2 regions of the Hydrogenophaga sp. ANAO-22 genome follow, and region 2 is predicted to be linked to the other one. Evidence: riboswitches for the same ligand, from Rfam matches in the RefSeq annotation. Region 2 holds a riboswitch; the other holds the start of a gene.
What was found. Region 2 has a riboswitch for S-adenosylhomocysteine ahead of metH (methionine synthase). Riboswitches for the same ligand answer to the same signal wherever they lie in the genome.
Positions count from the first base shown of each region.

Region 1: it holds a riboswitch for S-adenosylhomocysteine, as region 2 does, so the genes downstream of both, ahcY (adenosylhomocysteinase) here and metH (methionine synthase) in region 2, are expected to answer to the same signal.

Region 1 covers NZ_CP159956.1:2,239,969-2,244,172, reverse strand. Annotated here, with positions in the region: gene ABSY19_RS10725 (MFS transporter) at 1-1,169, opposite strand, end outside; gene ABSY19_RS10720 (HAD-IIB family hydrolase) at 1,166-1,966, opposite strand; S-adenosyl-L-homocysteine riboswitch at 2,069-2,157, shown strand; gene ahcY (adenosylhomocysteinase) at 2,225-3,655, shown strand; gene ABSY19_RS10710 (TlyA family RNA methyltransferase) at 3,664-4,204, shown strand, end outside.
Region 2 covers NZ_CP159956.1:2,764,979-2,769,182, reverse strand. Annotated here, with positions in the region: gene ABSY19_RS13315 (sulfurtransferase) at 1-184, opposite strand, end outside; gene ABSY19_RS13310 (sigma-54 interaction domain-containing protein) at 426-2,048, opposite strand; S-adenosyl-L-homocysteine riboswitch at 2,116-2,212, shown strand; gene metH (methionine synthase) at 2,294-4,204, shown strand, end outside.

The sequences.
Region 1 (4,204 bases), 530 kb from region 2:
GCCGGGAAGCCCAGCGTGGGCGCCCACTGCAGCGCGGCGGCGCCCAGCGCGGGCGCGAGCACCCCGCCCAGGGTGTAGGACAGCACCAGCACGGCGGTGCTGTTGACCAGGGTGATGCCTTCCTCGCGCGAGCCGATGTCGATCATCGCCAGCGTGTACAGACAACCGCCCGCGCCGCCCCAGAGGAAGGCCACGGGCGCGGCCAGCCAGGGCGTGCCGGCCACGAAGGGGATGACCAAGGTGGCCAGCAGGGTGATGAGGGCGCAGACCCGCATGATCGCCAGGCGCGCGCGGTGGCCGTCGCCCCAGCGCTGTGCCGGGTGGTGGGCCATGCGGTCGGCCAGCACGCCGGCGGGCAGCATCATGAGCGCGCTGCCCAGGCCGCTTGCCGAGACCAGCAGCGCCGCCACGGTGGCGCCCAGGCCCAGCGCCAGGCCGTAGAGCGGCAGGATGGACGTGAGGCCGCTTTCGAAGAAACCACCGACGAAGCCCACGGTCATGATCAGCGGGTGCGCCAGCAGCGCGTGCCACACGCCCGACAGGCCCACCTTCGCGCTGTGCGCGTCGGCCGCGTCGGGCAGGCGCGGGATCAGCAGGCTCCAGACCAGGCCGATGGCCATGAAGCCCAGCGCGATCCACAGCGCCGCGTCGCTGTCGGCTCCGACCCAGGCCAGCATGAGCGGGCCGACCACGAAGGTGATGCCCACCATGGTCTCGAAGATGCCCACGTAGCGCCCGCGCTGCCCGGGCGGCGAGAACTCGGCCACCACGGCCTCGGCCAGCACCCAGCGCAGGCCCGAGGCCATGCCGGCGGCGATCTTGAACACGAACCAGAGCCAGAGCAGCGGCGTGAAGGCGAAGCCGGCGGTGGCGATCACCGGGATCAGCGCGGCCAGCCACAGCGTGGGCCGCCGGCCCAGGCGCTGCGTGATGGCCGAGGCGAACGGCGTCATGAAGAACACGCCGAGCCAGCCGCTGGCGGCGAACACACCGGCCAGCGCGGTCGATTCGCCGCCGCCCTTGAGGCGCAACAGCAGCAGCGGCGTGAGCATGAAGTAGCCCACCAGCTCGAAGAAGGTGGAGCCGAAGATCGCGACCAGGCCGAGCCGCGCCTCGGCGGGCGGGTGGTCGGGCAGGGTGCCGGTGGGCGGCAGCGGGTGTTCGCTCATGCGCCCGCGGCCCGCGCGCCCAGCACCGCGTCGGCCACCTCGGTGAAACCCGCGCCGCGCTCGCCTGCCGCCACGTAGCGCGGGTGTTGCGTGAGCGCGCCCCAGAAGCGCGCGACGTTGGCCACGCCCACGCTGTGCGGGAAATGGCCGAACATGCGCGCGTCGTTGGTCGAGTCGCCGACGTAGACCCAGCGGTCGAGTTCGTCGTCGAGCGAGCGGCCCAGGCGCGATCGCACGATCCAGCGCGCGCCGGCCAGCTTGTCGTGCTCGCCGATCCAGCCGTTGATGTGGATGGAGCTCACGGTGGCGTTGAGGCCTTCGCTTTTCATCAGCTGCACCACGGTGGCGATGTCGGCCTCGCTCAGGTGCGCGAACTCGCTGTGGTCGATCGCGATGTCGGTCTCGCGCCCGGGGCTGTCGGTGGCCAGTCGGGCCTGCGGCAGCTCGGCCAGCACGCGTTGCGCGGTGGCCTGCAGTTTCGCGAAATGGGCGGCGCGCGTGGCCGCGTCCTGCAGGTAGTCGCGCTGGAGTTCGCCCGAGTCGCCGCGCCACAGCGCCACGGCGCCGTTCTCGGCCACGATGGCGTCCACCGGCCAGGCCAGCGCGAAGGCCTCGCTCCAGCCGGCGGGCCGGCCCGTGATGGCGAACACCGGCAGGCCGGCGGTGCGCAGGCGGTGCAAGGCGTCCAGGGCATCGGGGGTGATCGCGCCCTCGGTCGTGAGGGTGTCGTCGATGTCGGTCAGCACGCCGTGGATGCGGGCGCGCTCCGTGGCGGGCCAGAGGGTGAGGGGATTCATGCGCATGGAAGGCGGGCAGTGTCGCACAGGGCCCCGGGCGCCGCAGGTGCCACCGGCGACGCGCGGCAGGGGGCAGATCGAGGCCGCTGCGGTAGAATCGCGCGATCCGAGGAGCGTTGCAGCGCCCCCACTGAACACTTCAGCAGCGGGGCGTGAGGCTCGGACCATCCATGCAACGACGCTCATCCACATCCCGTGCGATGAGTTCTTTTTGACTCAATGCCAGATGTGGTTTGTCCATCCTTTCCGGAGCGAACCATGAATGCACGTCTGAACAACCCGACCGCCGACAGCGCGATCGCCGACCTTTCCCTGGCCGAGTGGGGCCGCAAGGAAATCCGCATTGCGGAAACCGAAATGCCCGGCCTGATGGCCATCCGCGAGGAATTCGCCGCCGCCAAGCCGCTCAAGGGCGCGCGCATCACCGGCAGCATCCACATGACGATCCAGACCGCGGTGCTGGTCGAAACCCTGCAGGCCCTGGGCGCGAGCGTGCGCTGGGCTTCGTGCAACATCTTCTCCACGCAAGACCACGCCGCCGCCGCGCTGGTCGCGCAGGGCACGCCGGTGTTCGCGCACAAGGGCGAGACCCTGGCCGAGTACTGGGACTTCACCCACCGCATCTTTGAGTTCGGCGCCGCCGGCACCGAAGGCGAAGGCCCCAACATGATCCTGGACGACGGCGGCGACGCCACGTTGCTGATGATCCTGGGCCAGAAGGCCGAGAAGGACCTCTCGGTCATCAGCAAGCCGACCAGCGAAGAAGAAACCTGCCTGTTCGCCGCCATCAAGGCCAAGCTCGCGCAGGACCCGACCTGGTACACCCGCAAGGCCAGCCAGATCATTGGCGTGACCGAAGAGACCACCACCGGCGTGCACCGCCTGAAGGAAATGGCTGCCCGGGGCACGCTGCCGTTCCGCGCCATCAACGTGAACGACTCGGTGACCAAGAGCAAGTTCGACAACCTGTACGGCTGCCGCGAATCGCTGGTCGACGGCATCAAGCGCGCCACCGACGTGATGATCGCCGGCAAGGTCGCCGTGGTCGCCGGCTACGGTGACGTGGGCAAGGGTTCGGCCCAGGCGCTGCGCGCGCTGTCGGCCCAGGTGTGGGTGACCGAGATCGACCCCATCAACGCCCTGCAGGCCGCGATGGAAGGCTACAAGGTCGTGACCATGGAGTACGCCGCCGACAAGGCCGACATCTTCGTGACCACCACCGGCAACAAATCCATCATCACGCACGACCACATGGCCGCGATGAAGGACCAGGCCATCGTCTGCAACATCGGCCACTTCGACAACGAGATCGACATCGCCTCGATCGAGAAGTACGAATGGGAAGAGATCAAGCCGCAGGTCGACCACGTCAAGTTCCCCGACGGCAAGAAGATCATCATGCTGGCCAAGGGCCGCCTGGTGAACCTGGGCTGCGGCACCGGCCACCCCAGCTTCGTGATGTCGAGCTCGTTCGCGAACCAGACCATTGCCCAGATCGAGCTGTTCACGCAGCCGAAGAAGTACGAAGTGGGCCAGGTCTACGTGCTGCCCAAGCACCTGGACGAGAAGGTCGCGCGCCTGCACCTGAAGAAGGTCGGCGCCATGCTGACCGAGCTGACCGACGAGCAGGCCGCCTACATCGGCGTGAGCAAGGCCGGCCCGTACAAGCCGGACACCTACCGGTATTGATCGCGCCCATGCGGGCCGACCAGCTGCTCGTCGAGCGCGGCCTGGCCGCCACCCGTTCGCAGGCCCAGCGGCTCATCGCCGCGGGCGTGCAATGGCGTGCGCCGGGGGGCGACTGGACAGCGGTCACCAAGAACGGCGAGGAGCTGCGTGACGCGGCCGAGCTGCGCCTGCTGGACACGGCGGAGACGCGCTATGTGTCGCGCGGCGGCCTCAAGCTGGAAGGCGCGCTGCGCCACACCGGCCTGGACGTGAGCGGCCTGCGCTGCCTCGATGTGGGGCAGAGCAGCGGCGGTTTTACCGACTGCCTGTTGCAGCGAGGCGCGGCGCAGGTCGTGGGGGTGGACGTGGGCCAGGGCCAGCTGCACCCGCAGCTCAAGGGCGATCCGCGCGTGATCTGCATTGAAAAATGCAACGCGCGCGATCTCTCGGCCCAGGCGCTGCAGGACGCGGGTGGCGCGCCGCCGTTCGATCTGATCGTGGGCGACCTGTCGTTCATCTCGCAGACCCTGGTGTGGCCGGCCCTGGTGCCGCTGCTGGCACCGGGCGGGC
Region 2 (4,204 bases):
GGGCTTGGAGGCCTTCGGGCGTGGAGGTGGCGAGGTAAGTGAAGACCTCGCGCAGGTTCACCGCACCGGGGATGTGGCCGGCGGCGTAGGTCTCGGCGTCGCGGGTGTCGATGACCACCACGGGTTCGGACGACTGCAGGGCCTGCAACTGGGCGGGGGCGATCAGGATGGCGTCGATGCTCATGGAAACCTCACGAAAAAAGCGGCCGGCGGGATTGCCTGCGGTGCCTTTTCGCAACCCGCGTGCCAGCCTCGTGAAGTTGCCTGGAATGGCTTTCAAGTCATTGTTTTCATTGAGTTTGATGCTCTTGAAAATAGAGCGATGCCATCCGTGACCAGATCCTTGTCGCTTCAATGTGTCGACACAATGTCGACGCATTGGGAGGTGCAAACCAGAGACACCGGGGAGCCGGCTTCGCCGGGTCTCAGGTGTCGTCCCCCCTTCGGGGGGAAGGCGCCGAAGGCGACGCAGGAGGGAGCTTCTTCATCCTGTAGGCGAACTGGCGCAGGGTGAGGCCCAGGCTTTGCGCCGCGCGCGATTGGTTGCCCTGGTGCCGGGCCAGCGCCTCGCGCAGGGCCTGGGCGCTGTGCGACTGCGCGCTCTGGTAGTCGCGCACCAGCGGTTCGGTCTCCCCGGTGGGGGCCGCCGCGTTCTGGGCCTGGGCCTGGGCCTGGGGCATGAAGCGCTCCAGCGTGGCGGCCGTCACCAGGGTGTGGTCGGCCAGCAGCACCAGGCGCTCGATCAGGTTGCCCAGCTCGCGGATGTTGCCCGGCCAGTCGTGCGCCTCCAGCCGCGCCAGCGCGTCGGGCGCGAGGTTCACGTTGCGCTGGTGCGCCTGGTTGGCGCGGTTCACGAAGTGCAGGGCCAGCGCGCGCACGTCCTCGCCACGCTCCCGCAGGCTGGGCAGGCGGATCGGGATCACGTTGAGCCGGTAATACAGGTCCTGCCGGAAGCGCCCGGCCTGCACCTCGCGCGCGAGTTCGCGGTTGGTGGCCGCCACCAGGCGCACGTTCACCTTGAGTTCGCGCGTGCCGCCCAGGCGCACCAGCGTGCCTTCCTGCAGCGTGCGCAGCAGCTTGGACTGCATGGCCAGCGGCAGCTCGCCGATCTCGTCCAGGAAGATGGTGCCGCCGTGGGCCTGCTCGAACCAGCCCGCGCGCGCGGTGTTCGCGCCGGTGAAGGCGCCGCGCTCGTAACCGAACAGCTCGGACTCGAACAGCGTTTCGGGAATCGCCGAGCAGTTGACCTTGATGAAGGGCTGGTCGTGCCGGCCGCTGGCCAGGTGCACCGCGCGCGCGAACAGCTCCTTGCCGGTGCCCGACTCGCCCAGCAGCAGCACCGTGGCCTGCGACTGCGACACGCGCTCGAGCTCGCCCAGCGCCTGCAGCAGCGCGGGCGAGCGGCCGATCAGGCCGTAGCGGGCGCTGGCGCTGTCCAGCGCGCGGGCCAGGGCCGCGTTGCGCGCCAGCAGCTGGCGCGTCTGCTCGGCCACCAGCTGTTCCAGCCGCAGCAGCTGCCCGGCCAGCGTGGCCAGGATGCGCAACACGGCCAGGTCGTCGTTCAGGTGGCGCTGGCGGCTGCGGATGCGGTGGCAGGCCAGCACGCCGATGGTGGCGCCGTTGACCTCGATCGGCAACGCGATGAAGGCCACGGTCTGCGGCGGCAGGCGCTCGCGCGGCACCGTGCGGAACAGGAACAGCGGTTCGGCGTCCACGTCCTGCACGATCGCGGGCAGGCCGGTGGCCAGCACGCGCCCGGTGATGCCCTCGCCCCAGCGGAACACGCCGCGCTGCACCTCCTCGGCCGTGAGGCCGTAGGCGTGGCGCACCGAGGCCGTGCGCTCTTCGCCCGGCGCGGGCTCGCCGGCCAGCACCATGCGGCCCCGGTTCAGGCCCAGCAGTTCGCTCATCAGGTGCAGCATCTCGCGCAGCACGAAGGCCGGCGCCAGGCTGCGGCCCACCAGCTTCATCACCTCGCGCATGAGCAGCAGCTCCTGGGCGTGCCAGTCGGTGAGGGGGCTGTCGGGGTCGCTGGGGCTGGAAGGCATGGGCGCGGGGCAAGCAAACATCGCACCAATGGCGGGCGAGGCCCTCCCTGGCGAGCTAAAATCGCCGCTTCTCAAGGAGCGTTGCAGCGCCGGCGGGCTTTTCAGCCCCCACCGTGCGTCAGGCTTGAGTGGGCGCGAACAGGCCCAAACGGCGCTCACCGGTCTGTTTTTCGCAAACTGCCTTGGTGAGCCTCATGTCCTCCGAATCCGCTTCCCCGTCGTCGTCGTCCACCCCCGTGCCGCCCATGCTGCTCTCCGGCCTGGAGCCGCTGCGCATCGAGCCGGGCAGCCTGTTCGTCAACGTGGGCGAGCGCACCAACGTCACCGGCTCCAAGGCCTTCGCCCGCATGATCCTCGAAGGCCGCTTCGAAGACGCGCTGGCCGTGGCGCGCCAGCAGGTGGAGAACGGCGCCCAGATCATCGACGTCAACATGGACGAGGCCATGCTCGACAGCAAGGCCGCGATGGTGCGTTTCCTGAACCTCATTGCCGGCGAGCCCGACATCGCGCGCGTGCCGGTGATGGTGGACTCCTCCAAGTGGGAGGTGATCGAGGCTGGCCTGCGCTGCGTGCAGGGCAAGGGCGTCGTCAACTCCATCTCCATGAAGGAAGGCCTGGACGAGTTCAAGCGCCAGGCGCGCCTGGTCAAGCGCTACGGCGCGGCCGCCGTGGTCATGGCCTTCGACGAAAAGGGCCAGGCCGACACCTACGAACGCAAGGTCGAGATCTGCGAACGCGCCTACCGCGTGCTGGTCGATGAGGTGGGCTTCCCGCCCGAAGACATCATCTTCGACCCCAACATCTTCGCCATCGCCACCGGCATCGAGGAACACAACAACTACGCGGTGGACTTCATCAACGCCACGCGCTGGATCAAGCAGCACCTGCCGGGCGCCAAGGTCAGCGGCGGCGTGTCCAACGTGTCGTTCAGCTTCCGCGGCAACGACCCGGTGCGCGAGGCCATCCACACCGTGTTCCTGTACCACGCGATCCAGGCCGGCATGGACATGGGCATCGTCAACGCCGGCATGGTGGGCGTGTACGACGAGCTCGAGCCCGATCTGCGCGAGCGCGTGGAAGACGTGGTGCTCAACCGCCGGCCCGATGCGGGCGAACGCCTGGTGGAAGTGGCCGAGAGCGCCAAGGGCTCGGCCAAGGACGACAGCAAGAAGAACGAATGGCGCGCCCTGCCGATCCGCGAGCGGCTGAGCCACGCGCTGGTGCGCGGCATCAACGACTTCATCACCGAAGACACCGAAGAGATGTGGCGCGAGATCGAGGCCGGCGGTGGCCGCCCGCTCAACGTGATCGAAGGCCCGCTGATGGACGGCATGAACGTGGTCGGCGACCTGTTCGGCCAGGGCAAGATGTTCCTGCCGCAGGTGGTCAAGAGCGCGCGCGTGATGAAACAGGCCGTGGCGCACCTGCTGCCTTACATCGAGGCCGAGAAGCTGGCGCTGCAGGCCGCCGGCGGCGACGTGAAGCCCAAGGGCAAGATCGTGATCGCCACCGTCAAGGGCGACGTGCACGACATCGGCAAGAACATCGTCACCGTCGTGCTCCAGTGCAACAACTACGAGGTCGTGAACATGGGCGTGATGGTGCCCTGCCACGAGATCCTGGCCATGGCCAAGGCCGAGGGCGCCGACATCGTGGGCCTCTCGGGCCTGATCACGCCCAGCCTGGAAGAGATGCAGTACGTGGCCGGCGAGATGCAGAAGGACGAACACTTCCGCGGCCGGGGCATCCCGCTGCTGATCGGTGGCGCCACCACCAGCCGCGTGCACACCGCGGTGAAGATCGCGCCGCACTACGACGGGCCGGTGGTCTACGTGCCCGACGCCTCGCGCAGCGTGAGCGTGGCGCAGGGCCTGCTGTCCGACCAGGCCGCGGCCTACATCGCCGAGGTCAATGCCGACTACGAGCGCGTGCGCACCCAGCATGCCAACAAGAAACAGGTGCCGCTGTGGCCGCTGGAGCGCGCGCGCCTGAACAAGACGCCGATCGACTGGAAGGCCTACACGCCGCAGAAGCCCAAGTTCATCGGCAAGCGCGTGTTCAAGAACTTCGACCTGCACGAGATCGCCAAGTACATCGACTGGGCCCCGTTCTTCCAGACCTGGGACCTCGCCGGCCCCTTCCCCGAGATCCTGAAG